DNA from 2 places in the Paenibacillus sp. sgz302190 genome. Region 1 is predicted to be linked to the other one. Evidence: a T-box and tRNA genes for the amino acid it is inferred to sense, from the RefSeq annotation. Region 1 holds a T-box; the other holds one or more tRNA genes.
What was found. The T-box of region 1 lies ahead of leuS (leucine--tRNA ligase). A T-box ahead of a tRNA ligase gene usually reads a tRNA of that ligase, here a tRNA-Leu.
Positions count from the first base shown of each region.

Region 2: it has a tRNA-Leu gene. The T-box ahead of leuS (leucine--tRNA ligase) is inferred to sense a tRNA for this amino acid. The anticodon was not compared.

Region 1 covers NZ_JBZYAO010000020.1:27,793-43,671, forward strand. The annotation lists gene spoVAD (stage V sporulation protein AD) at 1-59, shown strand, start outside; gene spoVAE (stage V sporulation protein AE) at 62-412, shown strand; gene AC6RNO_RS21465 (AAA family ATPase) at 1,509-2,468, shown strand; gene AC6RNO_RS21470 (DUF58 domain-containing protein) at 2,474-3,757, shown strand; gene AC6RNO_RS21475 (transglutaminase domain-containing protein) at 3,750-5,981, shown strand; gene AC6RNO_RS21480 (YqeG family HAD IIIA-type phosphatase) at 6,133-6,633, shown strand; gene yqeH (ribosome biogenesis GTPase YqeH) at 6,643-7,758, shown strand; gene AC6RNO_RS21490 (shikimate dehydrogenase) at 7,783-8,649, shown strand; gene yhbY (ribosome assembly RNA-binding protein YhbY) at 8,663-8,956, shown strand; gene AC6RNO_RS21500 (nicotinate-nucleotide adenylyltransferase) at 8,969-9,562, shown strand; gene yqeK (bis(5'-nucleosyl)-tetraphosphatase (symmetrical) YqeK) at 9,546-10,124, shown strand; gene rsfS (ribosome silencing factor) at 10,137-10,484, shown strand; gene AC6RNO_RS21515 (S1-like domain-containing RNA-binding protein) at 10,481-11,368, shown strand; gene AC6RNO_RS21520 (methyltransferase domain-containing protein) at 11,376-12,137, shown strand; T-box leader at 12,235-12,487, shown strand; gene leuS (leucine--tRNA ligase) at 12,588-15,047, shown strand; gene comER (late competence protein ComER) at 15,088-15,879, opposite strand, start outside.
Region 2 covers NZ_JBZYAO010000008.1:98,695-114,573, forward strand. The annotation lists gene AC6RNO_RS11825 (AraC family transcriptional regulator) at 1-497, shown strand, start outside; gene AC6RNO_RS11830 (LysR substrate-binding domain-containing protein) at 591-1,469, opposite strand; gene AC6RNO_RS11835 (MFS transporter) at 1,583-2,968, shown strand; gene AC6RNO_RS11840 (hypothetical protein) at 3,083-3,349, shown strand; gene AC6RNO_RS11845 (spore germination protein) at 3,797-5,386, shown strand; gene AC6RNO_RS11850 (Ger(x)C family spore germination protein) at 5,376-6,605, shown strand; gene AC6RNO_RS11855 (GerAB/ArcD/ProY family transporter) at 6,628-7,737, shown strand; gene AC6RNO_RS11860 (YczF family membrane protein) at 7,770-8,009, opposite strand; gene AC6RNO_RS11865 (ATP-binding cassette domain-containing protein) at 8,159-8,521, opposite strand; gene AC6RNO_RS11870 (MerR family transcriptional regulator) at 8,667-9,488, shown strand; tRNA gene AC6RNO_RS11875 (tRNA-Leu) at 9,632-9,716, opposite strand; gene AC6RNO_RS11880 (hypothetical protein) at 9,863-10,039, shown strand; gene AC6RNO_RS11885 (hypothetical protein) at 10,069-10,317, opposite strand; gene AC6RNO_RS11890 (hypothetical protein) at 10,487-10,813, opposite strand; gene AC6RNO_RS11895 (xanthine phosphoribosyltransferase) at 10,891-11,460, opposite strand; gene AC6RNO_RS11900 (DUF4309 domain-containing protein) at 11,774-12,484, shown strand; gene AC6RNO_RS11905 (DedA family protein) at 12,560-13,168, opposite strand; gene AC6RNO_RS11910 (YkvI family membrane protein) at 13,310-14,344, shown strand; gene AC6RNO_RS11915 (hypothetical protein) at 14,282-14,713, opposite strand; gene AC6RNO_RS11920 (hypothetical protein) at 14,741-15,016, opposite strand; gene AC6RNO_RS11925 (AAA family ATPase) at 15,065-15,879, opposite strand, start outside.

The DNA.
Region 1 (15,879 bases):
AGGGAGAGAGCATCCCCTGTATCGCGCATGCGGTTTCTATCGAGTCAGGAGGGAGATAGAGATGACTTTTGTATGGGCCTTTCTTGTAGGCGGCGCCATCTGCGTAATCGGACAGCTGCTGATCGATGTCGGCAAGCTGAGTCCCGCTCATACGATGAGCATACTTGTCGTTCTGGGCGCTATCGCGGACGGCTGCGGGATTTATGAGCCTTTGATCAATTTCGCCGGCGCCGGCGCTACGGTGCCGATTACGAGCTTCGGCAATGCGCTTGTGCACGGAGCGCTGGAGGAAATGCAGAAAGACGGAGCCATCGGCATCATCACCGGCATTTTTGAAGTGACGAGCGCCGGCATTTCGGCGGCGATTATTTTTTCATTTTTGGCCGCGGTGCTGGTCAAGCCCAAAGGATAAAAAGTTTTGCCCGAGAAAAGCCTCACGGATGAAACCGTTGAGGCTTGTTTGGCGTCTAATTACAATAGGAGTCCGGCAGGGGATCTTAGCGGGGGATATGCACAAAAGTAACTCCACCCACCGGACGAATAACTGCTCCCCCGCCAAACGCATAACTGCTCCGCCCGAGAAACGCATAACTGCTCCGGCCGCCGGTGCAAAATGGTTATTGTTTACAAACAAATTTAGAGAATTTACAAGTATACGCAAGAAAAAGAATCTTGTAAACTGGAATTAAGCCCTTTTACCTAGATTTTCAAGTAATTACGACTAATTCCGCTGGAACAAGCAGCAAAAATCAGACTGCCAGGGAAAACCACGACGCTCTGATTGGGGCAGCTGAATGGAATCCTTGAATGATGGCACAACCCGGGCGAATCCCCGGTCGTTGGCGCAACCGAAGGGAATCCTTGATCGATGGCGCAGCCGAGGCAAAGCCTGGTCGTTGGCGCAACGCAGGCAAAGCCTTGACCGTTGCGCGTCCGAAGGGAAGCCCTAATCGATGGCACAGCCCAGGCGAATCCCTGATTGTTGGCGCAGCCCAAGCATAGATCTAATCGTTGGCGCGGCCACCCGCACAACCCTAATCGTTAGCGCAAACCACCCACCCGTAAAGCGGCCTCGCAAACCGAAAACCTGCAAAAGTACAGGCTTTTCTACGCATGTGGTCCATTTTTGAGGAAAAGCCTGCAATTGTGCAGGAATTCCCGGTCAAAATGGGTCTGAAGCTCAAGTGCTCGCGAAAAAACTGCACATTTGCAGGAATATTTGTTGGTTAGCGTATCAACGAGCAAAAAACTGCATTTTTGCAGGTTTTCTTCACGCGTGCTGCCAAGCAACTGGGCTGGACCATCTCCTGGCGTGTGAGTCTTACAGCAGTCTGAAAAATAAGCTTTTCATAAAACTTGTTCGTTCTATTTTACAGAAGCATGCTTACGATATTAGTTTTACTGACGCAGGACTCAGTAATGCTTACAAATTTAGTTTTTCTACCGCAGAATTCAGCTATGCTTACGAAGCTAGCTTTACTGACGTAAAACTCTAGGGAGGATCACACATGGAAACTGTCACGCCACGACACGTAGAAATATTAGCCCGCTTGAAAGCGAATTTGGAAGCCTGCATTCTGGGGAAAACGGAAGAGATCGACCTGCTGCTGACTGCCCTGCTGGCCGGCGGGCATGTGCTTCTCGAGGATGTTCCGGGCACCGGCAAAACCGTGCTCATCAAAGCTTTGGCCCGCTCGATCGAAGGCCAGTTCCGCCGAATTCAATGCAATCCGGATTTATTGCCATCCGATATTACAGGCGTTTCCATATACCATCCTAAAGAGGAGAAGTTTTTGTTCCGGCCGGGTCCGGTTATGACCCATATTTTGCTGGTCGATGAAATCAACCGGGCGACGACCAAGACGCAATCGGCGCTGCTGGAAGCTATGGAAGAACGGCACATTACGGTGGACGGGGACCTGCATGAGCTTCCGTCGCCATTCCTGCTGCTGGCTACGCAAAATCCGATCGATTTTGAAGGCACCTACATGCTGCCGGAAGCGCAGCTCGACCGTTTCATGATCAAGCTCAGCCTCGGCTATCCGAATGAAGCTGCGGAGAAGCGGATGATCGCCACGCAGAGCAAGGCGAATCCGATGGAATCGCTGGAACCCGTCGCGGATACCGCGCAGGTGCTCGATATGCAGGACAAAGTGCGGAACGTGCACATGGATGAAGCGGTAGCCGACTATCTCGTTGCGATCGCGAGGAAAACGAGGGAGCATAAATCCGTATTTTTGGGAGCGAGCCCGCGCGCCACTTTATCGCTTGTGCTCGCCTGCAAAGCTTATGCGTTCATGAACGGAAGAGAATATGTAATTCCTGACGACATTAAATATTTGGCTCCTTACGTTCTCGGGCACAGAATGATACTTCAATCCGAAGCCCGCATGGACGGAGCGACCGTCACCTCTGTTCTGCAATCGATTTTCGAGCAGGTTCGCGTGCCGGTACGATTGGAGAAGTGAGCCGCATGAACCGACTGTTCATAGGGCGGACGGGGGAACGGCCACGTTTTCCGACAGGCTTGTGGATCGTGACTTTTTGCTTGGCCGGCAGTTTGCTTTTTTTGCTTTTTCAAGGCGGCAAGCTGGCCGCCATGCTTTTTTTAACCGTCTTGATTTTATCCGTATATTTGCTGCTGGGAAATTGGAGCGGAGTGAAGAGAACGCAGGGCTCCCGCAAGCTGGCGGGCTCCGAGCAGCTCGCCGAGCTCGATGCCGGACAAACGCTGCAGGTTGGCATTCATGTGCAAATCCCCGGCTTTTGGCCAATTCCTTATGTGATGATCCGCGATCAACTAATCAGGCAGAACGGGGAAGAAACGGTTTTTGAGGGAACGCTCGTTCCGGACTGGAGACGCAGAGGGGAGCTTGTGTACAGCACGCCTCCTTTGCGGCGCGGGCTGTACCGCTTCGGGCTGACGGAGTGCCTCACGGAAGATATTTTCGGCTTTTTCGAGCATAAAGGACGTCTGGAACTTCAGCAGCAGGTTGTCGTTTACCCGCAAACCGTGCCGATCCGCGAATGGGTGCAGTTTCATCAAATGCTCAAAGGGCTGCAGCACCATTCCACGACTACCCGCGCTCACCGCGAAACGACGCAGATCAACGGCGTGCGCGAGTACATTTACGGGGACCGCCTGTCGCGGATTCATTGGGGAGCGACGGCGAAGACCGGAACGTGGAAATCCAAAGAGTTCGAACGGGAATCGCTGCCGAAGACGATCGTTCTGCTCGACCGTTCCAGCCGTGCGTACCGGAATGCCGCCGAATTCGAGCTGGCGGTATCGGTGACCGCTTCTCTGTTCCGCTACGCTTCCAGCCGCGATCTGGCGCTGGGCTTGCTGTCGACCGGGAAGGAAGCGGCTTACTTCGAACCGAGACAAAGCCAGAATCATCACAAGCAAATTATGAATCATCTTGTCGGCATCGAACCAGACGGCTTTTATTCGCTTGGGAACATCGTGAAAGACCGTTCGCGCCAGCTTCCGCCAGGCTGCTTTTTTGTCATCGTTTCGCCGCAGCACGACGCGCCGATGATACAGCTGCTGCATCAAGTCCATCATTTGCAAATGAACCCTTGCCATATGTGGATTCATACGGCTCCTCCGGCCGCGCCCGCCAAGCAGGCGCCGGGCGAAGGAGAGGCGGCCGATTGGCTGGGGCAGGTCCGGTCCCAAGGATATACGGGTTACGAGATCGGCCAACTGGCCGATCTGCCTAACCTGCTGGGGGGAGCGAAGCGGTATGCGTAATTCCCGTTGGAGACGAATATTGCTGACCGATTGGCCGCAGCGGATGACGGCGCTTTTGACCGGGCTTTTCTTGTACCAATACGTATTGTGGATTCAGCTGGAGCAGGTCATCTGGCTGAAAGAAACTGTCGCCCTCGTCAGCGGAACTTTGGTTGTGACCGGGCTGGCGTACTTTGTTCCCGGCTTGCACAAAGTTTGGCGCGGCGTCATCCAATTGCTGCTTATTATCGTTTGGCATGGCTTGTACCTGAATTATCACTTTGTCCCTGTAAAAATCAAGTCTTTGGAAACGTTATGGCAATTTGCGGCTCAAAATACAAGCCAGATCGAGCCCTTTATCTGGTTCGGTTTGGCGGCATGGCTGGCTTATTTGGCGGCGATGCATTTCTTCCAGTCCAGGTTCCGCATCTTTGTGCTAATCGTAGTCAGCGTGCTGTTTTTCGCCGTGCGGGATTCTTTCAGCGTGTTTTATTTGTGGCCGCAAGTCGCGATGGTGCTGTTCTGCGGGCTGTCCTTGCTGGTCATTCAGCATTTCAACGGATTAAAGCACCGCGCACCGGTCATTTGGGAAGCGATCAGCGAGTATCCTTCCTCCATCGGCCTGCCCATCGTGCTGATCGTTGCCGTAACGGTGTTCGTCGGAGCGCTTGCGCCTTCCATCGATCCGCTGCTGACGGATCCGTATACGGCCTGGAAAAAAAGCCGCGGCGAGGCTGTTCCGCTGCTCGGCAAAGGGGTCAGCGTAACGGCGTCGACGGCGGACGCCTCATCCGGCTACAGCCGGGACGATTCGAAATTGGGCGGCGGCTTCCGGTACGATTATTCGCCGGTCATGACCGTCGTCGCTTCCAAACGGACCTATTTCCGCGGGGAAACCAGAGCGTTGTACAACGGATCGGGCTGGGAAATGAGCGATGCGGAGAAAAAGCTCCCGGTCAGCTACGTCAATGCCGGCAATTTGCGGCAGGATCCGCGGTTCAATACGTCGCTGCTGCAGACCAAGGAAGTGACGCAGGACATCGTCATGGAAAAAGAGGAAGCGTACCCGGTGCTGTTCGGCGGCTTTCCGATTCAAAAAGTCGCGGAAATCAACAAAGGCGAAAATCCGTTTCACCTTCTTCTCTGGTCGCCCAGGCAGTCCGAGCTGCGCTTTAACGGCGAGGGCGCTTATCCGAAGGAGTATACAATCGTCAGCCAGCAAGCGATCCTCGACGAGGAAGGCCTGCGCAAGGTGAATGTCGACTATTTGCAGAGGGCGGACTGGAGCGAATATTTGCAGCTTCCCGCCGACCTTCCCGCCCGCGTCAAGCAGTTGGCCGCCGATATAACGAAAACGGGAAACAATGCCTACGACAAAGCCCGGCTGCTTGAAAAATATTTGAACGAAACGTATCCGTATACGAATACGCCGGACGAAAGCAAAGGCAAAAGCAAAGATTTCACAGACCGCTTCTTGTTCGAAATTAAGCAGGGATACTGCGATTACTACTCGACCGCGATGGCCGTGCTCGCCCGTTCGATCGGCCTGCCTACGCGCTGGGTAAAAGGGTACACCTCCGGCACGGCTCAAATGCCTGACGAGCTGCGCGACTTCGGAGCGATCAGCCAGTATATGCAAAACGTCGATGTGGACGGCGCAGGCACATACACGGTGAGAAATTCCGACGCCCATTCCTGGGTCGAAATTTATTTCGAGGGCTACGGCTGGATTTCGTTCGAGCCGACGTCCGGGTTCAGGCTTCCAAACGTGTATCCCGAGGCGCAGCCTGTGCCGACGGCTACTCCGGCCATCGATACCACTATCAGCGAAACGCCCGTAGCCGAAAGCAAAGCAAGCTTTCCATGGGTGAAACTGGCCGTAGCGGGAGCCATTCTGCTGGTTGTGCTCGCAGCGGCTGTGTATTTGCTTGTGAAAAAGGGCGTCTTGAAAATAGGGACATCCGACGAAAGGAAGCAGCAGGCCGTCAATTTCAATGAAAAAATTGTTGCGGACTTCGAAAAGCTGCAGCGTTTCAGCAGGCGCAAAGGCTACCGGCGCCAGGAGCATGAGACGATCCGCGAGGCGATTCTCCGCTGGACGGCGCAAAGCACATGGCTGAAGGCGGATCTGGACGCGCTGCTGCATTTGTTCGAGCAGGCGAAATACAGCCAGGCCGCTTCCACGGAGAGCGATTATTTGACTGCCGCTCAAACGATCGCCAGAATCAAAGAACAGATGAAATAATCTGGGAGACTCCTAGCGGGCCACTCGCCAACCTGGCGGGTGGCCTTCATGTGCCGCGGGCGGGGAAACGCTCTACTATTTTTTTGCAACAAATCGGGCACTATGGTATAGTTTCACGTATATGTAGAGGAACTATTTGGAGGGAAATCGTTTGCTGAAAAAGCTCGTGCCCAGACAGTCCGTGAATTCGATTTACGATATAGATTTCGAGCATCTTTGGGGGTTCGGAGTCCGCGGAATTATTACGGATCTTGATAATACGCTCGTAGGGGCGCGGGATCCGCACGCAACTCCGGAGCTGATTGAATGGCTGAAGCGGGTGCAGCAGCTCGGTTTTAAAGTGGTCATTGTCTCGAACAATCGCCGCAGCCGCGTTTCGGCTTTTGCCGATCCTATCGGCATCCCCTTTATTTACCAGGCCAAAAAACCGACGAACGTCTCGTTTCTCAAAGCGATGAAGCTGCTCGGAACGAACGTCAGGCAAACCGCCGTGATCGGCGATCAAATGCTGACCGACGTGCTCGGCGGCAACCGGATGGGGCTCTATACGATTCTCGTAAAGCCGATTTCAATCGGGGATGAAGGCTTTTTCACGAAAATTAACCGCCGCATCGAGAAGTTGGCGTTATCGCTAATGAACAAACAGTCTTAGGGAGGATTCATGAGTCAGGAAGAAATTATGCATTGCGCAGGCTGCGGCGTCGAGCTGCAGATCGAAGAGCCGGCGAAGCTCGGATACGTGCCGGTGGAGGCTTTTCAGAAAGAGCCGATTATTTGCCAGCGCTGTTACCGGATCAAACATTATAATGAAGCGTCGAGCATGACTTTGCAGCAGGACGATTTTTTGAAGCTGCTTGGCTCAATCGGGCAAAAGAACGCGCTGGTCGTCAATATCGTCGATATATTCGATTTTGAAGGCAGCATGATCAGCGGCTTGTCGCGTTTTGTCGGCAATAATCCGATCGTGCTGGTCGTGAATAAAATAGACCTTTTGCCCAAAGTGACGAACCCGAACAAAATTATTAACTGGGTGCAGCGGCGGGCCAAGGAGCACAGTCTGAAAGTTGTGGAAATCGTGCTCTGCAGCGCTAAAAAAAATATGGGCTTTGACAGGGTGATCGCAGCGGTCCAGCAGCATCGCGGCAACCGGAACATCTATGTCGTCGGCGCGACGAATGTCGGGAAATCGACGCTGATTAACCGCCTGATCGCCGATTACAGCGATTTGGAAGCGGAGCTTACGACTTCGCAATATCCGGGGACGACGCTGGATTTGGTCAAAATTCCGCTGGACGACGGCAAATCCATCATAGATACGCCGGGAATCGTATACACGCACAGGCTGACCGAGGTTATTACAAAACGGGACTTGTCCAAAGTGATGCCGGGCAAGCCGGTGAAGCCGACGGTGTTTCAGCTGAACGACGGACAGACGCTGTTTTTCGGCGCTCTGGCCCGGTTTGATTTTATTCGCGGAGATCACCAATCGTTTACCTGCTATATGTCCAATGCGATCCAGATTCACCGGACGAAGCTGGAGCGCGCCGACGAGCTGTACACGAACCATAGGGGAGAAATGCTGGTTCCGCCGGCCAAGGAGGATTTGGACGAGCTTCCGAAGCTGGTCAAGCACCCGATCCGCATTCCGCGGGGCACGCGCATGGATGTGCTCATTTCGGGGCTCGGCTGGATCAAAGTGAACAGCGACGCCGGAGCGGAATTGGCGGTTCATGCGCCCAAGGGGACGAAAGTTATTGCGCGCGAGTCGCTGATATAGCTTATGCCTGATAAGGGGGATATGATGGAGAATAACCGGACATTGGACAGCCATACCGTGCTGTATGGCGTTTTTGGGGATCCGATTCGGCATTCGCGTTCGCCGATTATGCTGAACAGAGCTTTTCGTGAGGCTGGGCTCAACGCGGCTTACGCTGCTTTTCACGTTCGTCCGGAGGAACTGAAAGAGGCCGTGTACGGCATCCGGGCGCTCGGCTTTCGCGGCGTGAACGTAACGATACCGCACAAGGTCGAAGTGATGCAGTACTTGGACGAGATCGATGAAGGCGCTAGGGTGATCGGCGCTGTCAATACGATTGTTAACGACGGAGGCCGGCTGGTCGGCTACAATACCGACGGCATCGGCTACGTCCGTTCCTTGAAAGAGGAGACGGGCGTCGATCTTCGGGGCAAGACCGTTATTTTGCTCGGCGCGGGCGGAGCGGCCAGAGGCGTCGGATACGCGCTCGCCAAGGAAGGCGCGGCCCGTATTTTGATCGCGAACCGGACCAAAGAGCGGGCGGTTAGCCTGGCGGCGACGCTCGGCGCGTTCACGCAAGCCGCCGGGCTGGGGCTTGACGAGCTCGCTGGGATCGCCGGCGAAGCGGATTTGATCGTCAATACGACCTCGGCGGGGATGCATCCGAACGTCGAGGAGCTGCCGATGCCCGCGGAGCTCATTGCGGAGCGGCATCTGGCCAGCGACCTGATCTACAATCCGCGCATTACCCGCTTCCTCCGCGAAGCGGAAGCGCGAGGAGCCCGCATTCACGGCGGGCTCGGCATGTTTATTTATCAAGGGGCTTACGCATTTGAATACTGGACCGGCACGCCTGCTCCCGTCGCAGCGATGAGGCAGGTCGTCGAGCAATCGTTAGCCGAACAAGAATAGAGGGGCTTTTAGCATGTTAACTGGTAAACAAAAACGTTATTTGCGGTCTTTGGCGCACCACCTGGACCCGATTTTTCAAGTCGGCAAAGGCGGAGTTAACGATCATTTGATCCGCCATATTCAGGAAGCGCTTGAAGTCAGGGAGCTGATCAAAGTGACCGTGCTCAACAACAGCGGGGAGGACCGGGGCGAGGTAGGCATCGAACTGTCGGAGAAATCAGGCGCCGAGCTCGTGCAGGTTATCGGAAAAATTATCGTGCTGTACAAGGAATCGCGGGATCATAAAAAGATCGAGCTGCCCGTTTAAAGAGGTGGGAGCATGCTGGTCGGAATCATGGGAGGCACCTTCGATCCGATTCATACGGGTCATTTGATCGCGGCGGAGCGGGCGAGGGTTGGAGCAGGACTGGACGAAGTGTGGCTGATGCCGGCGAACGTGCCGCCGCATAAGCCGAATGCGCCGGCGGCGACGGCGGAGCAGCGCTGGAGCATGGTATGCCTGGCGGCGGAGGGCAATCCTTTTTTTCGTGCGATTGATGTTGAAATTACGAAAGGCGGCGTATCCTATAGTATCGATACGATCGAACTGCTGTGCGAGCGGCATCCCGAAGCGGAGTTCGCCTACATTGTCGGAGCGGATATGGTCGAATATTTGCCGAGGTGGCACCGCATTGACGATATCGTAAGCCGCATCCGCTTCATCGGTCTGGCAAGACCGGGCTACGAGCTGGATATGGAAGTTCTTCCGCCGCACATCCGGGAGAGGGTTACGATCGTGCCGATGCCGCTGGTGGAAATTTCATCGTCGGCCATCCGGGAAGAAATACGGGCGGGAGGCTCCGTGCGCTACCTCGTTCCGGATGCCGTGCATGCTTACATGGAGGTGAACGGTTTATATGAATCGGAGTCGTGAGCAGCTTATCGAGGCGGTCAAAGAACAGATGCCCGAGAAGCGCTGGCTGCATACGCTGGGCGTCATGGAAACCGCGGTTCGATTGGCCGAGCGGTTCGGCGCCGATCCGGTGAAAGCGGATTTGGCGGCGATTTTGCACGATTACTGCAAATATTGGCCGATTCAGGAGCAGGCGAACATGATCCGGGAAAACGGGCTTCCACAAGACCTGCTCGATTATGACAAGGAGCTTTGGCATTCGCACGCAGGCGCTTTTATCGCGCAAACGGAGTTCGGCGTGGACGATGAGGAAGTTCTGGACGCGATCCGTTATCATACGTCCGGCCGGGAGCGGATGACGCTGCTGGACAAAGTGGTTTGCCTGGCCGACTATATCGAGCCGGGACGCGATTTTCCGGGCGTGCATAATATTCGCGAAATCGCTGAACATAGTCTTGAAAAGGCGCTGGTCGCCGGCTTCGATTCGACGATCGGCTTTCTTTTGACAAAAGGCAAACGGATTTATCCGTTAACGATATTAACCCGCAACGATTTGTTGACGCAAGCAAACAATCAATTATAGGAGGATGATGGAATGAGCATGACCCCAGAAGCAATTATGGCTTTAGTGGTGGAAGCTGCGGAGGATAAAAAGGCGATGAACGTAGTGGCGCTGAATTTGCAGGGCATTTCGCTCGTCGCCGATTACTTCGTCATTTGCCACGGCAATTCGGAGACCCAAGTGCAGGCAATTGCCACCGAAGCCAGAAAAAAAGCGCAGGAGCACGGCGTGCGGATCAGAGGCTATGAAGGAGTCGATACCGCAAGATGGGTGCTGCTGGATCTGGGTGATGTTGTTCTTCACGTATTCCACCGCGATGACCGCGAATATTACAACATCGAGAGATTATGGTCCGACGCCAAGGTTGTGGAACGCGTATGAGCATGAATGCGGGAACGCTAGTCAGCCTTGAGGTCGCGAGAGAAATTCCGCCTAACGGATATTTTTTGACCGACGGCAATCAGGACGTGCTGCTCCCTTACGGAGAGACGGCAGGCCTGGTGAAGCCCGGGGAACGCGTAGAAGTGTTTTTGTTCCACGATACGCAGGACCGCCTGATGGCGACGATGAAACGCCCGCTTCTGCTGCTGGGCGAGGTCGCTCTGCTGGAAGTCGTCGATATCCATCCCCGTTTCGGCTATTTTCTCGAAGTGGGGCTTGGGCGGAACTTGCTTCTACCCTACAAACATGTGCCTGAGTTGGAGACGCTCCGCCCTTTGGTCGGGGACAAGGTGTACGCCACTTTAGCCCACGACCGTCAGGGGCGTCTGATCGCCAAGCTCGCCGCCGAGGAAGACTTGGCGCCGCTGTGCGTGCGCGCTCCTTCCGCCTGGAAGAACCGCTATGTCGACGCCAGAGTGTATAAGCCGCTGCAGATGGGGACGTTCGTCGTCTGCGATGCGGGAGTGCTGGGCTTCGGCATCATCGGCATGATCGCCGCGCCGGAGCGGCCGCGTCTGCTGCGCGTAGGCGAGCAGGTCAATGTGCGGGTCGTATTCGTCCGCGAGGAGGACGGCCGCGTCAATTTGTCGATGCGTCTGCCGAAGGAAAAAGGGCGCGACGAAGACGCGGAGCGCATCCTCGCCTTTTTGCGCGAACGGCCGGGCGGCGCGATGCCGTATTCCGACCAGACGGCGGCGGATACGATAGCCGCCCGCTTCGGCATGAGCAAATCGGCTTTCAAGCGGGCGCTTGGCAAGCTGATGAAGGAAGGGCTCATCTATCAGCAGGAAAACTGGACCCATCTGAAACAAGAGGAGACGTAAGAGCAGGATGAGTTACGAAGGGTTTGCTTATACGTACGATCGTTTGATGGAGGACATGCCGTACGGGGATTGGCTTCGTTTTGCGAGAGAGGGCTGGAAGCGGTACGGTCTGCATCCGGTTACGATTGTTGACCTGGGCTGCGGCACAGGCAACTTGGCGATTCCGCTCGCATTGGAAGGATACCGGGTGACGGGCATCGACCTGTCGGACGACATGCTTGCCGTTGCTCAGCAGAAGGCTGAGCGGCACGGAGCGCTGGCGAGAAACGGCGCGCTGGCGTGGGTACAGCAGGACTTGCGCGAATGGGAGCTGGCTGAGCAGGCGGATGCCGCTATTTCGTTCTGCGACTGCTTGAACTATTTGCTGGAGGAAGAGGATATCATTCAAGCTTTCCGGCAAACGTACCAAGGGTTGAAGCCGGGCGGGCTGTTCCTGTTTGATGTACACACCCCCGAGCAGCTGATCGCTTATGCCGATACGCAGCCTTTTTTTCTGAACGAGGACGATGTTTCCTACATCTGGACGAGCGAGCTGGACGAAAGCCGGATGCAGATCGAGCATGACCTGACCATTTTTGTTCGGGACGGGCAAGTCCCCGGCGTCTTCCGCCGCATCGATGAAGTGCATGCTCAACGTGCCTATCCGTTGTCCTGGATCAAGGAGCAGCTGCTGGCGGCAGGATTCAGCGACGTTCAGGAAGCGGCCGATTTTGCGTGGGAGCCGCCGCGGCGCGGAACGGAGCGGGCTTTTTTCGCGGCGCGCAAATAGGCGGCCAGGCGGACATCGCCGGGCATCGGCCTAATATCGGCCGGCCTACTTGACAGAGCTGCATTTTTTTGCATATAATCATAGCTAATTGGATTGGTTAAAAGCTTTGACGAGGAATAGTAGCTTCCCGCAGCATCTACCAGAGAGCCGGTATCAGGTGAAAGCCGGCAGATGCTAGCCAAGCGAACTCGCCTCCGAGCTGGAAGGTGAACCATCGCATGAGGTCTTTAGGAGGCCGGCGGTGCTAGCCGGATCGTCTCACCCGCGTTAAGGGGCAGAGTGAACATGGGCGAAGCACGCCTGATGTTAACTAGGGTGGTACCACGGGAATCTAACCTCTCGTCCCTAGCGATTGCGCTAGCGACGGGGGGTTTTTTTGGCGCTTACGGGAGGCCCCCGAAGCGCACTTTAATCATGCCTGCAAAGCATGCAGGCTGGGAGGATTTGGACATGTCGCAGGAGATCAAAGAAACAAGAGAACAGCAAGGCTACAACCCGCTCGCTATCGAGCCCAAATGGCAGCAGTACTGGGATGCCAAGAAAACGTTCAAAGTGCTTGAAAATTCGGACCGACCGAAATTTTACGCCCTTGACATGTTCCCGTATCCGTCGGGAGCGGGTCTGCACGTCGGGCATCCGGAAGGCTATACGGCGACGGATATCGTCTCCCGCTTCAAGCGGATGAGAGGCTACAACGTCCTGCATCCGATGGGCTGGGACGCGTTCGGCCTGCCGGCCGAGCAGTACGCTTTGGACACGGGGAACGACCCGCGCGAGTTCACGAACAAGAACATCGACACGTTCCGCCGTCAAATCAAATCGCTCGGCTTTTCTTACGATTGGGACCGCGAGATCAGCACGACCGATCCGGAGTATTACAAATGGACACAGTGGATTTTTATCCAGCTGTACAAAAAAGGGCTCGCCTACGTCGACGAAGTTCCGGTCAACTGGTGTCCGGCGCTCGGCACGGTGCTGGCGAACGAAGAAGTGATCGACGGGCTCAGCGAACGCGGCAGCCATCCGGTTATCCGCAAGCCGATGCGCCAGTGGATTTTGAAAATTACCGAGTATGCGGAGCGCCTGCTCGAAGACCTGGAGGAGCTTGACTGGTCGGAAAGCATCAAGGACATGCAGCGCAACTGGATCGGCAAATCCAAGGGCGCCGAAGTGCAGTTCGCGATCGATGGGCATGACAACCGCAGCCTGACCGTTTTTACGACGCGTCCCGATACGCTGTTCGGCGCCACTTACTGCGTACTTGCGCCTGAGCATGAGCTTGTGGCGGCGATTACGACTGCGGAGCAAGAAGCCGCAATCAAAGAATATCAGGACAAGGCGGCGCGCAAAAGCGATCTGGAGCGCACGGACTTGGCCAAGGACAAAACCGGCGTATTCACGGGCGCTTATGCGATCAATCCGGTTAACGGCGCGAAGGTGCCGATCTGGATTGCCGACTACGTGCTCGGCGGCTACGGCACAGGCGCGATTATGGCCGTTCCGGGCCATGACCAGCGCGACTGGGAATTCGCGAAGCAATTCGAACTGCCTATCATTGAAGTCGTGCAGGGCGGCGATGTGCAGAAGGAAGCGTATGCCGGTGACGGCGCGCACGTCAATTCCGAGCTGCTGAACGGCTTGAACAACGAGCAGGCGATCGGCCGGATGATCGAATGGCTGGAGCAAAACGGCAAAGGCCGCGGCAAAGTTACTTACAGGCTGAGAGACTGGCTGTTCAGCCGTCAAAGATATTGGGGAGAGCCGATCCCGATTCTCCATCTTGAAGACGGCACGATGAAGCCGGTGCCGGAGGATCAGCTTCCGCTGCTGCTTCCGGAAGTGGACGAAATCAAACCGTCCGGAACGGGCGAATCGCCGCTGGCGAACGTCGCGGAGTGGGTCAACACGATCGATCCCGAGACAGGCATGAAAGCCCGCCGCGAGACGAATACGATGCCGCAGTGGGCCGGCAGCTGCTGGTACTACCTGCGCTTCATCGATCCGCGCAATGACAAGGAGCTGTGCTCCCACGACAAGCAGCAGCAATGGCTGCCGGTCGACTTGTACATCGGCGGCGCCGAGCACGCGGTTCTTCACCTTCTGTATGCCCGTTTCTGGCATAAAGTGCTGTACGACCTCGGGGTTGTCCATACGAAGGAGCCGTTCCACAAGCTCGTCAACCAAGGCATGATTCTCGGCGAAAATATGGAGAAAATGAGTAAATCCCGCGGCAATGTCGTCAATCCGGACGATATCGTCGGCGAATTCGGCGCGGATACGCTGCGCATGTACGAAATGTTCATGGGGCCGCTCGAAGCGACGAAGCCGTGGAACACGACGGGCGTCGAAGGAATTTACCGCTTCCTGAACCGCGTTTGGAGATTGTTCGTGGACGAGAACGGCAGCGTTCATCCGAAAATCAGCGCCGGGGAAACGCTTGGCAGCGATACGTTCAAGCGCACATGGCACCGCACGATCAAAAAAATAACCGAGGACTACGAAGCCCTGCGGTTCAATACGGCGATCAGCCAGTTGATGATTTTCGTCAACGAGGCTTATAAGACCGAGCGTCTGCCGCTCGAAGCGATGCAAAACTTTGTTCAAATGCTGTCCCCGATCGCACCGCACTTGGCGGAAGAGCTTTGGGAGAAGCTTGGCGGCAGCGAGTCCATCACCTATGTGCCATGGCCTTCCTACGACGAAGCTTGGACAGTTGACAACGAAGTTGAAATCGTTGTTCAAGTCAACGGCAAAATTGTCGACCGCGTGCTGATTTCCAAGGATACGGAAGAAGCGGCTATGCAGCAATTGGCGATGGATCTTGACAAAGTCAAAGAAACGACCGCCGGCAAAACCGTTCGCAAAGTCATCGTCGTTAAAGGAAAACTCGTCAATATCGTTGCAGGTTAACGGAGGAATTGCTCCTCATTAGAAGCGGCCCTCGGGAAGGTCACGGCTCAATTGCAAACAGCAGCTCGGCCTTCTCGAGGTCTTCTTTATATTTGGCGTGGGTCGCGCGAATCATCTGAGTGAACATGCCGGACAAATCCGTGGCGTCCATAATACGCAAACCTTCCTCGGTGATGCCCCCAGGTACGGATACGCGTTTTTGCAAGCCTGCAGGGTCAAAGCCTCCCGTCGTCAGCAGCTTTCCGGTGCCCAGCACCATTTCGCTGGCAAGGAGCGTTGCTTCTTCTTTGGAAATTCCGGTTTCCTCTACGGCGGCATCAATGAAAGCTTGGATGAAATACGATAGAAATGCGGGACCGCAGCTGGATATATCCGAAGAGATCCGCGTATAGTCTTCAGACACCCGTATAGGGGAACTGATGTGCGCCAGCACATTTTCAAGCCATTCCTTATCCTCGGGCTGCATCCGGTTGCCGTGAATGCACAAGGTCACCCCGCTGAGCACGTAATTCGTAATGCTTGGGATAATTTTGCTGATTTTTGCCGGCAGATTGCTTTCCAGATGCCGCAAGAGAACCGGGCTCGTAATAGAAACGACAAAATGGGACGGAAGCACGTCCTCTTTGATTTCATCGATAACCTTTTTGTACTCTCCAGGCTTAATGCACAAAAAAATGACTTCGCTTTGCTGTACGACTTCTTTATTAGAACGGGCGATCTGAAGCCCCGGATACGTCTCCGCCAGCCGATCCGCTTTGCTTGCCGTGCGGTTCGCCGCAATGATTTGTTCCGGATTAAATGCGCCGGAATGAATAAATGCTTCTATCAATAT
Region 2 (15,879 bases), on a different contig from region 1:
TACTGGATGCGATACTCAGATTATCGCGTTTGCTGGACAATCCCAAAGACATTCCGTTCCTTGCTCCTATTTACACAAAGGAAATTTTATACAGGCTTCTGCAAGGCCAGTATGGAGTTGCACTGGCACAAATCGCCATGGAAGGAAGCAGCACCTATCGAATCAGGGAGGCTGTCGAACATATTATGAATAACTGCGAGAAGCCTTTACGAATTGAAGAGCTTGCAGACATAGCCAGTATGAGTATTTCTACGTTTCACAGACACTTCAAAGAGGTAACCGGCATGAGCCCGATACAGTTTCAGAAACAGCTGCGATTGCAGGAAGCACGGCGCCTTTTAGTGTCCGAGTCGGCGGATGCCGCTGATGTGGCATTCCGGGTAGGCTATGAAAGTGCTTCTCAATTCAGCCGTGAATATTCCCGCATGTTCGGTTCCCCGCCTAAAGAAGATGTCAAGCGTCTGAAGCTGAAATATGACCAAAGGATGCAGGCATAAATCCCCTGCTCCACGGAGGCAAAACACGCATGTAATGAGCGCATAATAAAACAAGGAGCTGCTGCCTTAGGCAAACCGCTCCTTGTTTCGTATCTATTTGGATATCGCCCCAAAATAGTCTACAACGACCTCACGGAATTCATGAGCAGCCCGCGAAATGTACCGACTCCTGTGCCATAATAAAGCAATCTCCCGTACCAATCCGTGTTCCTCTACTTGGAGATATCGGATATGATCCCGTGAATTCCTTACCGTGCTTGGTATGAAAGCAATCCCGATTCCGGCTTCCACAAGATCGCTTAGCCTTGCAGGTTCATTTCCTTCATACACATATTTAGGTTCAAATCCAACCGTTTGGCATACATTGTCTATTAAATCGCGAGTACCGTGGCCTTTCCTGACACCGACAAACCATTCATCCTTTAGTTCCGTCAAAGATACGCTGCTGCGGTCTGCCAGCCGGTGCCCCATTGGAACAGCTATGAGGATGGGGTCGATGTGCACGATTTGACATTCGATGTCATCCCCTTGTAGGGGAGGTGAGGACAAGCAGAAATCGACCTCTCCGCGATGAAGAAGTGCTGCCATTTCCTGCGTGGTCATCATTTGCACATGAAATTGAATATGGGGCCGCTTTTTCCGAAATTCCCGAAGGATATTGGGCAGCGTGCCTGCGGTGGTCACCGCCAATTTGAGCGTGCCATGTTCCGGGCAGGACAAATCGCTAATCTCCTGCTTCCCCTGTTCCAACTCAAACAAAGCCCTTTCCGCACGGCGAAGGAATCTGCTTCCGAATTCATTCAACCGCAGCTTCCTCCCTGTTCGATCGAATAGAGGGACCCCCAGATCCTCCTCCAGGCGCTGAATCGTTTTGCTTAGCGACGATTGAGTAACGTGCAGACTTCGTGCAGCCTCGGTCACATGTTCCAATCGAGCTACCGCGATAAAATATTGCAGTTGAAGAAGTTCCATTACACACCCCGATTCATTCCTTCAAGTCAATGAAATTATAACATGAAATGCGTTGGAATAAATAATCAATTTCAATTAAGATGTCATCAATACACTTTAGGGGGAACTCAAAAATGAATGCTCGCAGCAGGTGGTTGATGATTTCCGTTGGGCTGGGGATACTGCTCAACCCATTGAATTCTTCGATGATTTCCGTCGCTATTCCAAGACTGCAAAATGTGTACCGCCTTGACTTTACAGTTGTTTCCTGGATTATTTTTTCTTTCTACATTGCAAGTGCTATCGCTCAGCCTGTCATGGGAAAAGCCAGCGATTTATTCGGCCGCAGGAAAATATTTCTTACCGGGCTTGTCGTAGCCTTCGCTGCATCATTATTAGCTCCATTTTCGCCAAACTTCGGGTGGCTCATCGTGTTCCGCATCGTGCAATCCATAGGTACAAGCATGATGGTTGCAGTTGGAATGGCCATTGTGCGAATTCATATTACGGAGAAACAAGGGACTGCGCTGTCCGTTTTGTCCATATTTCTATCCGGAGCGGCAGCAATCGGCCCCTTTATTGGCGGGGTCTTGATTCATTGGTGGGATTGGCATGCTATCTTTTTCGTCAATATTCCGTTCGTGGCGGCGAGCTTTCTATTCTCTTGGAGGATGATTCCTAAGGACGAAACGCCAGCAACCGCTGCAAAGGGCATGTCTTTTCGCAAGTGGTTGGAATTGATCGATGCGCCAGGGATCCTGCTCTTCACAGTGGCCTTGATTGCCCTGCTTGTGGGATTACTGTCGGCAAAATCATCCGGACATATCTCGTTAATAGATGTCATTGTCGGGCTGATTGGCCTCGTTGCGCTCGGGGTTTTCGTACGACATGAGTTAAAAACGGCGTCCCCCTTTATCCCTTTGCGAACGTTCGCCAAATATCCTGCGATGACTTGGGTCAATGTCGAGTTCATACTCGTTAACGTACTTTTTTACACTCTCTTTTTCGGGGTACCGTCCTACTTGCAAATGGTGCGCCATGTCAGCGAGTTCCATACAGGGCTTATCATGCTAACCTTAGGCTTGTGCTCGCTCGTCGCTTCTCCGATAGCAGGACGATGGATCGATAAATCAGGACCTCGGCCGGCACTTCTTGTGTCCGGAATGCTGATGACATTCGGGTCAGTGTGGATTGTGACATTGAGTCCAAATTCACCGGTTATCAGTGTGTGTTTGGCGTTAGCGGCATTCGGTATTAGCAACGGATTGAACAGTGTCGGTATGCAAGCGGCTTTGTTTAAAAGCTCTCCAAAAGAAATGGCCGGCGTAGCATCCGGACTATTTAATACATCGAGATACCTGGGAACCATTTTATCTTCATTGTTGATAGGCATCGTAATGGGAGATAAGTTCAGCTTCGGGGGATTTCGATGGCTTGGGGTTATCCTCACGGTCATTGCGTTGTCCTTGGTATTTATGAGTTGGCGGTGCCGGGAGTCAGGACAATTAGAGAAGTCGTAGGCTCTAAAAGCAACAAGACTCCTGTCATACCCAAAATATGTAAGTATTCCCCTGCGCGTTATTGATAACAATATACCTATGCAAAAATCAAACCATCGAAGGAGAAAAATGAAAATGGATAACAACAACAATGCCAATAATAACAGCAACAGCAATAGCGGTAATAACAATAATAATAATAACAATAACAACGATGACAGCGGCTGGTACGGAGGGGGATGTGAACCCCATCACCCTGTTGGCCATTACGGCCATCATCATGACGACAATAACAGTAATAACCCTAGTAACAATAATACTAATAATCCAAGTAACAATAGTAATAACCCGAGTAATAATAGTAATAACCCAAGTAACAATAACAGTAATCACCCCAAGTAACAAAAAGTTAAAGTGGGGGACAAGTCGGTTTGCAAGTCAAAAAACTGCGATTGTGCAGGCTTTTTAGGTGTCAGTGACCTATTTTGAAGAAAAGCCTGCGATTGTGCAGGAATTCCCGCCCCTGACGGGCTTAAGCTCGACTATTCGCGAAAAAGCCTGCACATTTGCAGGAATGTTTCGTTGCTAGCGTATCCGCGAGCAAAAAACTGCACTTTTGCAGGCTTTCTCTGCGTTGACAAGCACCTACCGGCCATCCCCGCAGAAAGACCGCCAATGCGATGTCGTCTAAAGTCGATCTCGCCATGTCCTCCCAAAAACTTCGCCCTAACCCCCTTCATTATCTTCTTTCCTTACCTTTCCAAGAAACCTGTGATTCAGGTATAAAAATGGGTACTGCGGCAAAAAATGTTACAGTCCGAGCCAGAAACGTTAAAAGAAGGGATGTCTATGTGGAATCGATTTAGTAAAACGAAGCCAAAGCCGAACCGGGCAAACATCGAAATCACCGCATTGGACACAGATTGCCTCCCTCTTGACCGGGATTTAAAAACAAACCTTGCTCTGCTTAATCAAAAAGCGGGGAATAGCCCGGATATCGTAATTCGCGAATTTGAGTTCGGTGGCAGCGTGAAGATTTCCGCTGCAGCAGTCTATACGGAAGGCTTGACTGACAAGCAGATGGTCAGCGATTTTGTGACGCGCTCTCTAATGATCGATCATGCCGAAGCGGTGCAACAAAGCGCAGTTCCGGAACAAGACATGTTTCATTTCATCAAGAATAACGCTTTGACCATTGAAAAAGTCAATGTGATCAAGGACTGGAACGGATTTATTTTATCGATTCTTTCCGGAGATACGGCGATACTGATTGACGGCTGGCCTGAAGCCATTATCGGCCATACGAGAGGCGGAGAATCGCGAGGGATTTCCGAGCCGACGACGCAAGTCGTCATTCGCGGTCCGAAGGACAGCTTCAGCGAAACGATAGGAACGAATATTTCCCTTGTCCGGCGGCGAATCAAGAGCCCGAATCTTTGGCTGGAGACGTTCCGGATCGGAGAGGTTACGCAAACGGACGTAGCTATCATGTATGTCAAAGGCATTGCACGCGATCGGCTCATTCAAGAAGTCAAACAGCGGCTGCAAACCATTACAATTGACGGAATCCTCGAATCCGGCTACATCGAGGAATTGATTCAGGATCAATCGTTTACCCCCTTTCCGACGATTTATAATACCGAACGTCCAGATGTCGTGGTGGGAAATTTATTGGAAGGCAGGGTAGCCATCTTGGTGGATGGAACGCCTTACGTACTGATTGCACCTACAAGTTTTTTTCAATTTTTTCAGTCCGCGGAAGATTACTATAACCGGTATGATATTTCGATCGCGATCCGGTTGTTACGATATATGGCTTTGATTATTTCCTTATTGGGACCTTCCGTTTATATCGCAGCCGTTACGTTTCATCAAGAAATGATTCCAACCCCGCTCATCATCAGTCTGGCGGCGCAGCGGGAAGGTATTCCCTTTCCTATGTTTGTCGAAGCTTTAATCATGGAAATCAGCTTTGAGCTGCTGCGGGAGGCCGGGATTCGCATGCCGCGGGCGGTCGGTCAAGCCGTATCGATCGTCGGCGCTCTTATACTGGGACAAGCAGCCGTGCAAGCCGGGATCGTGTCCGCCGCAATGGTCATCGTCGTAGCCACAACGGGTATCGCCAGCTTTGCGACAGCAAGCTATGGTCTGGCAACCGCTATACGCTTGCTCCGTTTTGCGAACATGATTTTCGCCGCCATGTTCGGCTTTTTCGGCATCGCGATCATCGGCATTATCATCATCGCCCATCTTTGTAGCTTGCGTTCATTCGGAACTCCGTATATGGCCCCTTTTGCTCCGTTTATCCCGGCTGATCAAAAGGATGCGGTGCTGCGCCTCCCCATCTGGGCACTTCTGACGCGCCCGAAGGTGCCCGGCTCCAAAGACTGGAAACGGGCGGAACGAAACCAACCTGCAGGTGATCCTGATGAAAGCTAGAATGCTTTTTCTAACTGTGACGATCGCAAGCGGCATGCTCTTATCAGGCTGCTGGAACAGTCGGGAACTCAAAGATCTTGGTCTTGTGATGGCCATGGGGATCGATCAGTCGCCGAAGTCAAAGGAATACCGGATTTCGCTGCAGTTGGTCAATCCCGCAGAAATTTCGGGGGGATCGATGGGAGGGGCCGGGGCAGGAAGGGCGCTGCCGGTGACGATTGTGACCGAAACGGGAAGCACGATCTTCGAAGCGATTCGGAAAGCATCGCAAAAAGAGTCGCGGCAAGCCTTTTTCGGACACATGCGTTTGATTGTGCTTGGGGAAACGCTAGCCAGAGACGGGGTTCGGGATATTTTTGATTTTTTCGAAAGAAATCATGAACCGCGCGACACGACAAACGTGCTCGTAGCCAGAGGAAATACGGCCGAACAGATTATTAGCATCATAACCCCGATCGAAAAAATTCCTGCAAACAGTAAAACGGGCAAGTTGACGCAATCGGAAAAATTATGGGCGGAGAGCATTAAAGTCGAGATCGACGACGCGATTAATATGCTAACCGGCGAAGGAAGCGAACTCCTCCTAAGCGGGGTGGAAATCAGCGGCAATCCCCAAGAGGGAAGAAACAAATCCAACAATGAACATACAAAGCCTCCGGCCGTCGGCCAAATTCATGGAATCGCTCTGTTCAAGGACGGGAAATTGAAAAGTTGGATGGATGATAAAGAAGCTCGCGGAGCGTTGCGGATTCATAACAAGTTGAAGAGCAGCATCATCAACATCGATTGCGGCAATAAAAAAGATGCGATCGGCATCGAGGTCAAACGTTCAAAGACGGGAATAAAAGTGAACATCAGAGATGATAAACCAATAATCGAGATCAAAATTCGGGAGGAAGGAGATGTGGGGGAAATGAAGTGTCCTGTTGATGTAAGCGAACCGAAGGAAGTCGAGAAGCTAGAAGCTGCATGGTCCGAAGAGACGAGGAAGGAAGTTCTGGCTGCTGTCCAAGCGGCTCAACGCGAAAAATCCGATATTTTTGCTTTTGGGGAAGCTATCAATCGCCAGGAGAAGAAAGCTTGGAAAAAAATTAAAAAAGACTGGAGGAAGGAATTGTTTGCGGAAAGCCAAATTCATGTAAGCGTGAAATCCTTTATTCGACATACCGGCATGAGGACGAAGCCGTATTCGTTTGAGGAAAAAAAAGCGAAAAAATGACCTCAAGGGGGAGCGTTATGTCATGGAAAAAGAGAAAATCACTGCATGGCAATTGTTTTCCTTGGTTGTATTGTTCGAATTGGGCACTGCCATTGTGGTCAGCTTCGGGCTTGACGCCAAAAAAGATGCTTGGATCGCAAGCCTTCTTGGCTTGGGAATGGGGCTCTGCCTGTTTCCTGTCCATGTTTATATGTATAAAAATTTCCTAAATATCCCTTTAACAGGATATATAAGAGCAATCGTTGGGAAATACTTAGGCTGGCCTCTTGGTCTGCTGTATGTCGTTTATTTTATTTATGCCTCTGCAAGAGATTTAAGGGATGCAGGGGATTTGCTGCTCGCTTCCGTTTACGATCAAACACCGCTGTTCGCGATTGTTGCTTTGATGATGTGCGGAGTTTTTTACGTTCTTCATAAAGGTATCGAGGTGCTGGCCAGAACTTCAGAAATTTGTTTGCTCATCCTGATTGCTCTGGGAGTCTTAGGAAATTTCGCTGTTCTGGCTTCCGGCACCATCGATCTCAATCATTTGCTGCCCGTACTGGAGAACGGCTGGAAACCCATCATCACGACCGCTCTAACGCAGACATTTGTTTTTCCTTTCGGCGAAATGATTGCCTTTACCATGATTCTTCCCTATTTGGACCGACCGCAGCAAGCCGCAAAGAGCGGATCGTTAGCCATTGCGATCAGCGGCGTCCTTCTAAGCTATACGACCTTGCTGAACGTCGCTGTCCTTGGCGTCGATGTCGCCGGCCGTTCCACCTTTCCCTTGCTTACGATGATAGGCAAAGTAAACATTATCGAGTTTATCCAACGCTTGGACGCAATTGTTGTATTGACTTTGATTATTGCGGATTTTTTTAAAATATCGATCTTTATGTACGCCGCTGTTATCGGGACTATGGATCTGTTCAAAATCAGGGAGCATGGCCCGCTCGTATTTCCGATCGGAATTATCGTTATGTTTGCGTCCATGATGATGGCAAGCAATTATCTGGAACACATCGCCCAGGGGAGATTTTCCCTGAAAACGCTGCATGTTCTTTTTTCCGTAGCCATTCCTCTGTTTCTGCTCGCCGTACTCTCGATTCGCAAACGATTCGGTTCCCCGGGCAATAGCGTCGTATGACTATATAGCGGTCGACCTCCGGGCCAGCTTTTCTATACACGCCTCCTTTGTCTGTAAGAAATAACAGCGTAGACGGCCCAAGACAAAAACAAGAGCAGCGTAATGACAAATTCCTCCCATCCTTTAACCCAAAAGGGGTTAAAGAGATTGGTCAACGATCTGCGCAAAGGGAGGCCTATGAAAAAATCCATAGTCAGAATTAACGCGATTTCCAACCCGAATAACAGAAAAAAAACAGCCAAAATTTTCAACTGGACTCTCCCCTTTGGCAATGAATTTCCCCCGGATCACGACGGATGCTCAATTCTTAATATAACTAATCCTGAACATATCATGCACGCCGGAAACAAACAGCTGGCGATAAACCCCATGCTGCATGATAAGCTCGTTATGATTGCCTCGTTCAATAATTTTGCCCGCTTCAAGCACCATAATCGCCTCGGAATTTCGGATTCCGGGTATCGATGGAAGAGGTCGCCTCATCCAGGATCATAACAGGCGGATCGGCTATAGCCGCGCGGGCGTTAGCAATCAACTGACATTGGCCTTGTGAAAGACTGCTGCCGCTTGCTCCAAATAGAAGTGAAATCAATGCAAAAAACACAAGCACAAGACCGTATTTCCAAATCATGCTCATGCTGCCGCCCTCTATCCCTTTATCGATCAGTTCTGCCATGATGAGCGGAATCATAACTTCAAGCGCAACCTCACCGAGCAAATAAAGCGGTGTCAGCATGGTGTCTTTTTTATATTCTCGAACACTTCGCAGAAGTCTTTTTATCATATTTTATCCCCTCATAATAATGTCTAGTTGATTGTTTCACCTGTGAATCCACGGTTTGAACGCTTAAGCGATAGTTGCTATAATAGGATGTATAGAAACTATACAGTCAATAGTTTTTTAAAATTATTTTGGAGGGTAAATAATCATGCATCATTCAGACCTGTTGTCGATTAGTTCATTTGCGCATGTTTCGGGTATTGCGCGTAAAACGCTGATTTTTTATGATCGCATAGGGTTGTTTAAACCTGCTGTCATTGCCGACAACGGTTATCGGTATTATCATCGGAATCAATTGGATATCATTGGCGTCATTCAGGCGCTCAAGGACCTTGGTATGCCGTTAGAGGAAATCAAGAAACATCTGGAGACACGTACACCTTCCCGAACGCTGGAGCTGCTGCGCAAACAGGAGCAGGTGATCAAGCAGGAAATTTTAAAGCTTAGGGGGGTGGAAAACATGATCTTCCAACGTGCTGCCAGTATTGAACTTGCGATGTCTATTGATACTGATACAAATCGAATACAAATTATCAAACAAGGTGCAATTCCGTTGATGTTGAGCAATCCAGTGTATTATCCGAAAAACTCGATCTCCGATGATTTGTGGATCCAATTCCAGTCACAATTGCTTGCCGAGAACATCCCCTTAGGGTATCCGAATGGTGTTGTTATTCCTTGCGATGATATGCGTAATCAAAACGGCGATATGATCTCGCATATGTTTGTACGTTTAAAGACCGCCCTCTACAAGCAAGACTATATGCCGGAAAGCTACTATCTGGTGTGTTATGCTCACGCTGACTATGGAGAAACAGAAAAAATATATCCTCAAATTTTTGACTACATTGACAAGCACAAGCTGACGGTTATCGGCAACGCTTACGAGGAATATCTACTGGATGAGGTCACCATTTGTAATCCGGAGGAATATCTCGTTCGAGTGATGGTGCAAATTCAGGAGCCTTAATTTAAGTCGGCATGCTCGTCTGGACTATAGCTCGAAAATTTCTTCAGACCAGATGATGAGCGCCACATTGCATATTCGAGGTATGCAAAAAGCTCTTGAATTGTCCAAAGACAAATTCAAGAGCTTTTTCATTGCTAAGTTGATGCGGTCGAGAGGACTCGAACCTCCACGGGGGGTTAGCCCACACGGACCTGAACCGTGCGCGTCTGCCAATTCCGCCACGACCGCGTGTTACCGAAATGAATAAATCATTTAACAGCGACAAAAATTAATATACCATGCAACGCCTTCAAAGTCAACTGCACCCCTTAAAAAAACTTGTATGGCAATGGCTCGAAACATACACAATAAACACAAAAGGAGGTTTACATCCGATGAAACAGGAAGAAATCGATGCCCTTGAACCTAAATATACGGGCAACCAAAGGCAGCTCACGGAAGGCGAAGCCGAAGCAATCGTGAACGACCCCAATTATAAACAAGAAAACGCCGAAAGCGACCTCGGCGGCATTTCCGCCGCAGCCGCTTACGGTTTGTTCAGAAGAACTTAGCATAACGCTCATGCCCTGTCCCTGCGGTACTACTCTTCCTCAGGGACAGCAGGCTCCTTGGGAAGCGTATATTCAAGCGGCCTCGCTTCCGTAAAAGGTTGATACACGTAGCTGCGGGCCAGCTTTACGACTCTTCTGTTCTGCTTCCTTATAAGCACGCTCTCATCGTCCCACGCAACGACGATGCCTTTCACATCGTTGCCCGGATTGACGTCGCGAATGACACGCAGCACTGTGCTTTCCACTCTGAATGCATCGAGCTGATCGTCCGAGATCATTGCATTGCGCCCCTCCTTTACAAATCCTTTCCTTCATTCTGTATTAGCATACACCAAAACCGCTGCGGATGAAAATGACGCGCCGCCGCGCCATCCGCGGCTTTTTCAAATTGCAAAAAAAAGCCCGAGGGCGCTAACCCCCGGGCCTCTTTCGTATATAAAACTGAATTCAGCTGACATGCTCCTTGGAATCGTTCGTCTCGAACCAGAAATCAAGGACTTTGCTTGACATGACCCGCTTCTGAATATACTCTACCTGGTGCTGGGAGAATTGCTGTTCCCACTCGATAGAAAGTTCTGTGCAAAGTTTAACGACAGTTAGCAGCTCCGACCATGCGACATAGCGTTTGTACCAAAAAAATTGCGGGTGTTCGATCATATAGGGATACAGATCATCGAATTCTGTATGCTTGCAATCGAGCGCACGTTCAAAATGATTTTTCGCTTCAGCCAACTTGGTCATAAAATAGTCAACAGATACATTTTCAATACCCATAGATGCCAGCCTCCTCTCATACCATGTAACCATTATAAAGGAAAAATCGTTTTCAGGAAAGATTGATCCGACAAAAATCAGTCAAACACGATTTGTCCGTTTGCAAGCGAAGCGATGCGGGCCAAAGATTCTACGCGGATGCCGCGCTCGCGAATCGACCGGCCGCCGGCCTGGAACAGCTTTTCCACGGCGATCCCAACCCCGACAAGTTCGGCTTCCGCCTTCTCGATAATGCGGATCAAACCGCGGGCGGCGTCGCCGTTAGCGATAAAATCGTCGATGAGAAGTACGCGCTCCCCTTTGTTCAATAAGTGAGATGATACCATAATGTCCGTCACGATGCCTTTGGTAAATGAAGGGACGCGCTCGCTGTACGTATCCTGATCCATCGTAAGCGTCTTTTTGCGGCGGGCGAATACCATAGGAACTCCGAGCTGCAGAGCGGTTGCAAAAGCGATGGGAATACCCGAAGATTCCACAGTGAGCACTTTATCCGGTCTCGTCTCCCCAAACAGTCTGGCAAACTCCTTCCCCATCTCCACGATCAGCACCGGATCCACCTGATGATTCAGAATGGCGTCCAGCTTTAATACTTGATCCGATACGACGACACCCACTTCCAAGATCCGCTGCTTCAACAATTCCATAAAAAACCCTCCATACCCTTGTATTATGAGTAAGGTACCATATTGATCAACTAGGTTTCAAGTCCCAATTTACCGGGTTAGGTCTTTTGGCGTGAAACTTTTTTGCACTTTCGGGTGTCTATAATGTTGTAAGGCTTTGAAAGGACTACCATTGCCGTGAAAGCACCGTTTTGAAAATGGAATTTGTCCGTTTTCATGGAATAGGAAGGTAATTTGCCTACTTTTGACTCTTGTGAGAGGAAGCCCAAAAGCATTATGATAAGTGATGTTGCCTTTACATATGATGTTAGCATGAAAGAAAGGAAAGATGACGATGAACAAACGTATACTACTAGCGGTAATTAGCTGCGTGCCTGTTGCGTTCTCCGCAATACTGTTATCCGGCTGCCAAAAGTCATCTGTTCCGATTGTTCAACCGCCTGCGGAGACGTCTGCTTACCGGCAGCCGATCACGGCAGTAAGTACGGCCCCCGTACCAAGCACGGCCTCGACGGAACCGACAGCAACGCCATCGGAAGAAACCAAACACGAAGCGCAGGTCGCCAACAGCGTCAAAAGCGCCGATCCTTCCGTCGGAATGCCCGTAAGCGCGACAGCCAAGCCTTCTCCCAAACCGAAGGTTAATGCCGAAGACACCTATCAGCAGGAAAAGCCGACCTTGATGGGTCTGAAGCTGGGCACGTCCAAAACTACGGTTCTGAACAAATTCGGCAAAGCCAAAAAACAGTTCGTCATGGATGACGATACGGATCCTGTCAACGTATACGATTACACCGACTTCTCGGTAGGCTTCAACAAAAAGGATGAGCTGGTATTTGTCGACGTCCATTCTGCGGATATCGATCCCGGCCTGGGCGGAGTGCGGCTCGGCCAAAAATCCGATGATGCCATAGCCACCCTCGGGAAGCCCGATTCCAATACGACGTTCGTGCTTTCGTACAAAGCGCAGGGCACTATTCTTAAGCTGGATATCGATCCGAAGGAAAGCACGATTCAATCGATCAAACTGTTCGCCGACCGCTAGGGCGCGCAAGCGGCATACTAAATAAAGACCATCGATTCTTGCCGAATCGAGGTCTTTTTTGCGTCGAAGCGCCGTCTACTGCACCGTTCTCCGTTTGCGGATGCGCAAGTATATATAAATCCCGATGAGGACGGCAGCCGCAACGATCAGCAAGCTCATCCCCATATACCGGTGAACCAGTCTCATCAGTTCATCCAAATTACTGCCGATAAAATGCCCGAGCGTCAAAAACGTCGTGCACCACAATAATGCGCCGGTTCCCGCAAAAAACAAATATTTGTAAAACTTGACCCCGCTTACCCCTGACAAATAACACGTAAAATGCCGGACACCCGGCACGAAATAGCCGAAGAACACGGCCCAGAGCCCGTACTTATGAAACCAGCCTTCCGCCCGTTCGATACGGCTTGGAGTCAGCTTGAACCATTTGCCGTAGCGGTACAGGAACGGCTTGCCCACGCGATGCCCCAGCACGTAGCTGACCATCATGCCGGTCATCGTCCCCGCATAAATGACCAACAGCGTCATCGAAAACGCGAAGGGGCCCCCCGGCGCGGTCAAGGAGCCGACGAAAGTCATCAAGGTTTCGTCCGGCACCGGAACGCCGACTATGCCTGCAGAAAGCAGGATGTATAAAGCGATATACCCGTAATGATTAATAAAATCATAAAGTGCTTGCTGCACGTACGACACTCTCCCGAGCGATCAAAATCATAAAACATCCAATTTATACCATAAAACAGGGCTTGCCCCATTTTCCTGTCATGTGTTTGCAAACCATAACATACCTTGTACTATATCAAAGGACAGGGAGTGGAGCAACAGATGCGTACAGGACTTTCGATCCTGCAGGTCGCTTTTACCTATATCGGCACGATTGTCGGCGCAGGTTTCGCTTCCGGTCAGGAGATTTTGCAATTCTTTACCCGCTACGGCTGGATGGCCACCCTGACGATTGCGCTTTCCAGCCTCCTGTTCGTATGGCTCGGAATCAGGCTCATGCTGATGGCTCACGATCTGAAAGCCGCCTCCTACGAAGATTTGAACGCCTTGCTATTCGGCAAAAAAATAGGAAACTGGATCAGTTTGTTTACCATGATCGTCCTGTTCGGCATTACAACGGTTATGCTCGCCGGAGGCGGCACCGTCTTTCAAGAACAACTGCATCTGTCTTACCAGACGGGACTGTTGGTTACTTTATTTTTCGGCTATGTCGTCCTGTCGAAGGGTATCCGGGCGATTATGACCGTCAATTCCGTCGTCGTGCCGATCATGATGCTGTTCAGCCTGGGAATCGTCATCTATACGTGGCATTCACCAGGCTCCGGAAACTGGCTGGTGCTCACGACCGATTATCACCCTGGGAAAATATGGTTCGCGCCATTTCTTTATACGGCGTTCAACCTGGCCATGGCCCAAGCCGTGCTCGTCCCCGTTGGGGCGGCTGCCGACAATCGGTCCGTACTGTTCTGGGGCGGCTTGCTGGGCGGAGCGGGCATCGGGCTGCTGCTGCTTTCAGCGCATTACGCTTTGTCCGCGCAAATGCCCGGCATCGCACAATTCGAAATTCCGATGGGCAACATCATTAACCGGCTTGGCCCCGTCGCGCAGACCGCTTATTTGCTTGTCATTTACGGAGAAATTTTCACCACGTTTATCGCCGACGCCTACGGGTTGTCTCTTCAACTGCAGCAGCGCTCCAACATTCATCCCAAGGTGCTGATCATCTGCATTTTGATCCTCAGCTATTTGGTCAGCCTGATCGGCTTCAAAGCGCTGCTGTCCGCGCTGTATCCGTTATTCGGATTGATCAGCGTCGTTTGGCTCGTTTTGATGATCTGGCGAAACCGCGCCCTGTAGCGCTCCCGCCTGCTTGATCTGAAGGACGACGAGCAGCCGGGTCACGAGCAGCAGCATCCCCATCGCGGAGATGACGATGCCTAATAATAAATAGGCAAAATGAAAATTTTCAATAGCGGTCTTATCGCGCATAACGGCAAATAACTCAGCCAGCAATAGCAAAAGCCCGATCGCAAACAGACCGACAGTCGAATAATCCAGAATAGTCCATTTCGACAAGTACACAGCCGCAATCTGCGCTTGACTGGACGGCTCCGGAGCTGCGGCCTGCTGCTTCCAAAGCTGATGAATCATCCACGCCGTATAGACGGCGGCACCGGTCACAAACAGGCCCAGCACACCGCCGAAAATCGCCAAAACCAAATTCATGGGCAAATCCTCCCTAAAAAACGTTCGCTAAAAGACACTCCTCAGGCCCCAGATGAGGACTAGCGTCAAAACAAAGCAGGCGGCAGGCAGTGCATATAGCAGCGGGAGCGCGACGCCGGCCGGCCAAGCGGGAGCCGCTTTCCACAGCCGGCCAAGCTGCTCGTCCCCGCTGCGGACAAGCTCTGCTGGCGGATCGGAAGCGGCGCCGGAAGCAGCGTCACTCCACTCGATCCTGCCTTTTTTCCATCCGACCTGGTACGTAATTTCGCGGTGCTCTTTTTTCTTTTCCGTGCCTGTTGCCATATGTATTACCTCCTGAAGGGGGACATGTATCCCGAAAAAAGCAGACACTTACAGCTCGATCAGCCGATGCCCGGGAATCAATCGGGCCGCCGCGTCGCGAACGTGGCTGTGGCAGGTGAACAGCAGCACCTGATGGCGGCTGCTCAGCTCGCCGATCACTTGCAGGCAGCTTTCCATCCGCCGCTGGTCGAAGTTGACGAGAATGTCGTCCATCACTAACGGAAGCACCGCCTTCCCCGCATACTCTTCCGCCAACGCAAAACGCATGGACAAGTAAAGCTGCTCGGCCGTTCCCCGGCTGAGCAGGCCCGTGTCCACCGGCTCGTCGTTCGCTCTGACCGCAACGAGCTTTTGCTGGCCGAACGGCGCTTTGATCTGTTGAAATTTGCCGTCCGTCATCTTGGCAAAATAGACGGAAGCCCGCTGCAGAACGCCGGGCTGACGCTCCCGCTCGTATACGTCGCGGGCTTTTTTGATCAGCGTGGCGGCGAAGGACGCGACCGCGTACCGATCCGCCAGCCTACTGATCTGCGACCGCAAAGCTTCCGCCTGCAGGAGCCGGTCGGCCTGCGCAGTCCCCTGCTCCAACTGCTCGATTTCGCCGGCCAGCTTGCCGAGCCGCTCGCGCAGCTCGCCTGCTTCCTCCGACGCTTGGGCGAGCTGCCGCTCCAGCTGCTGCATGCTGCGAGCCCATTCCTCTTCGCCCTGAGCATCCAGAAGCTGCTCCAGCTCCGCCAGCCAGCCGCTCCCGGCGAGAGCTTCCAAAGATGCCTCCAGCGCCTTTTGCTCGCTGTCCAGCTTGCTGCGCAGCTCCCGCTTCGTTTCGTTCAGCCGGAGCTGCGCTCCGTCCGCCGCCGAAGCTT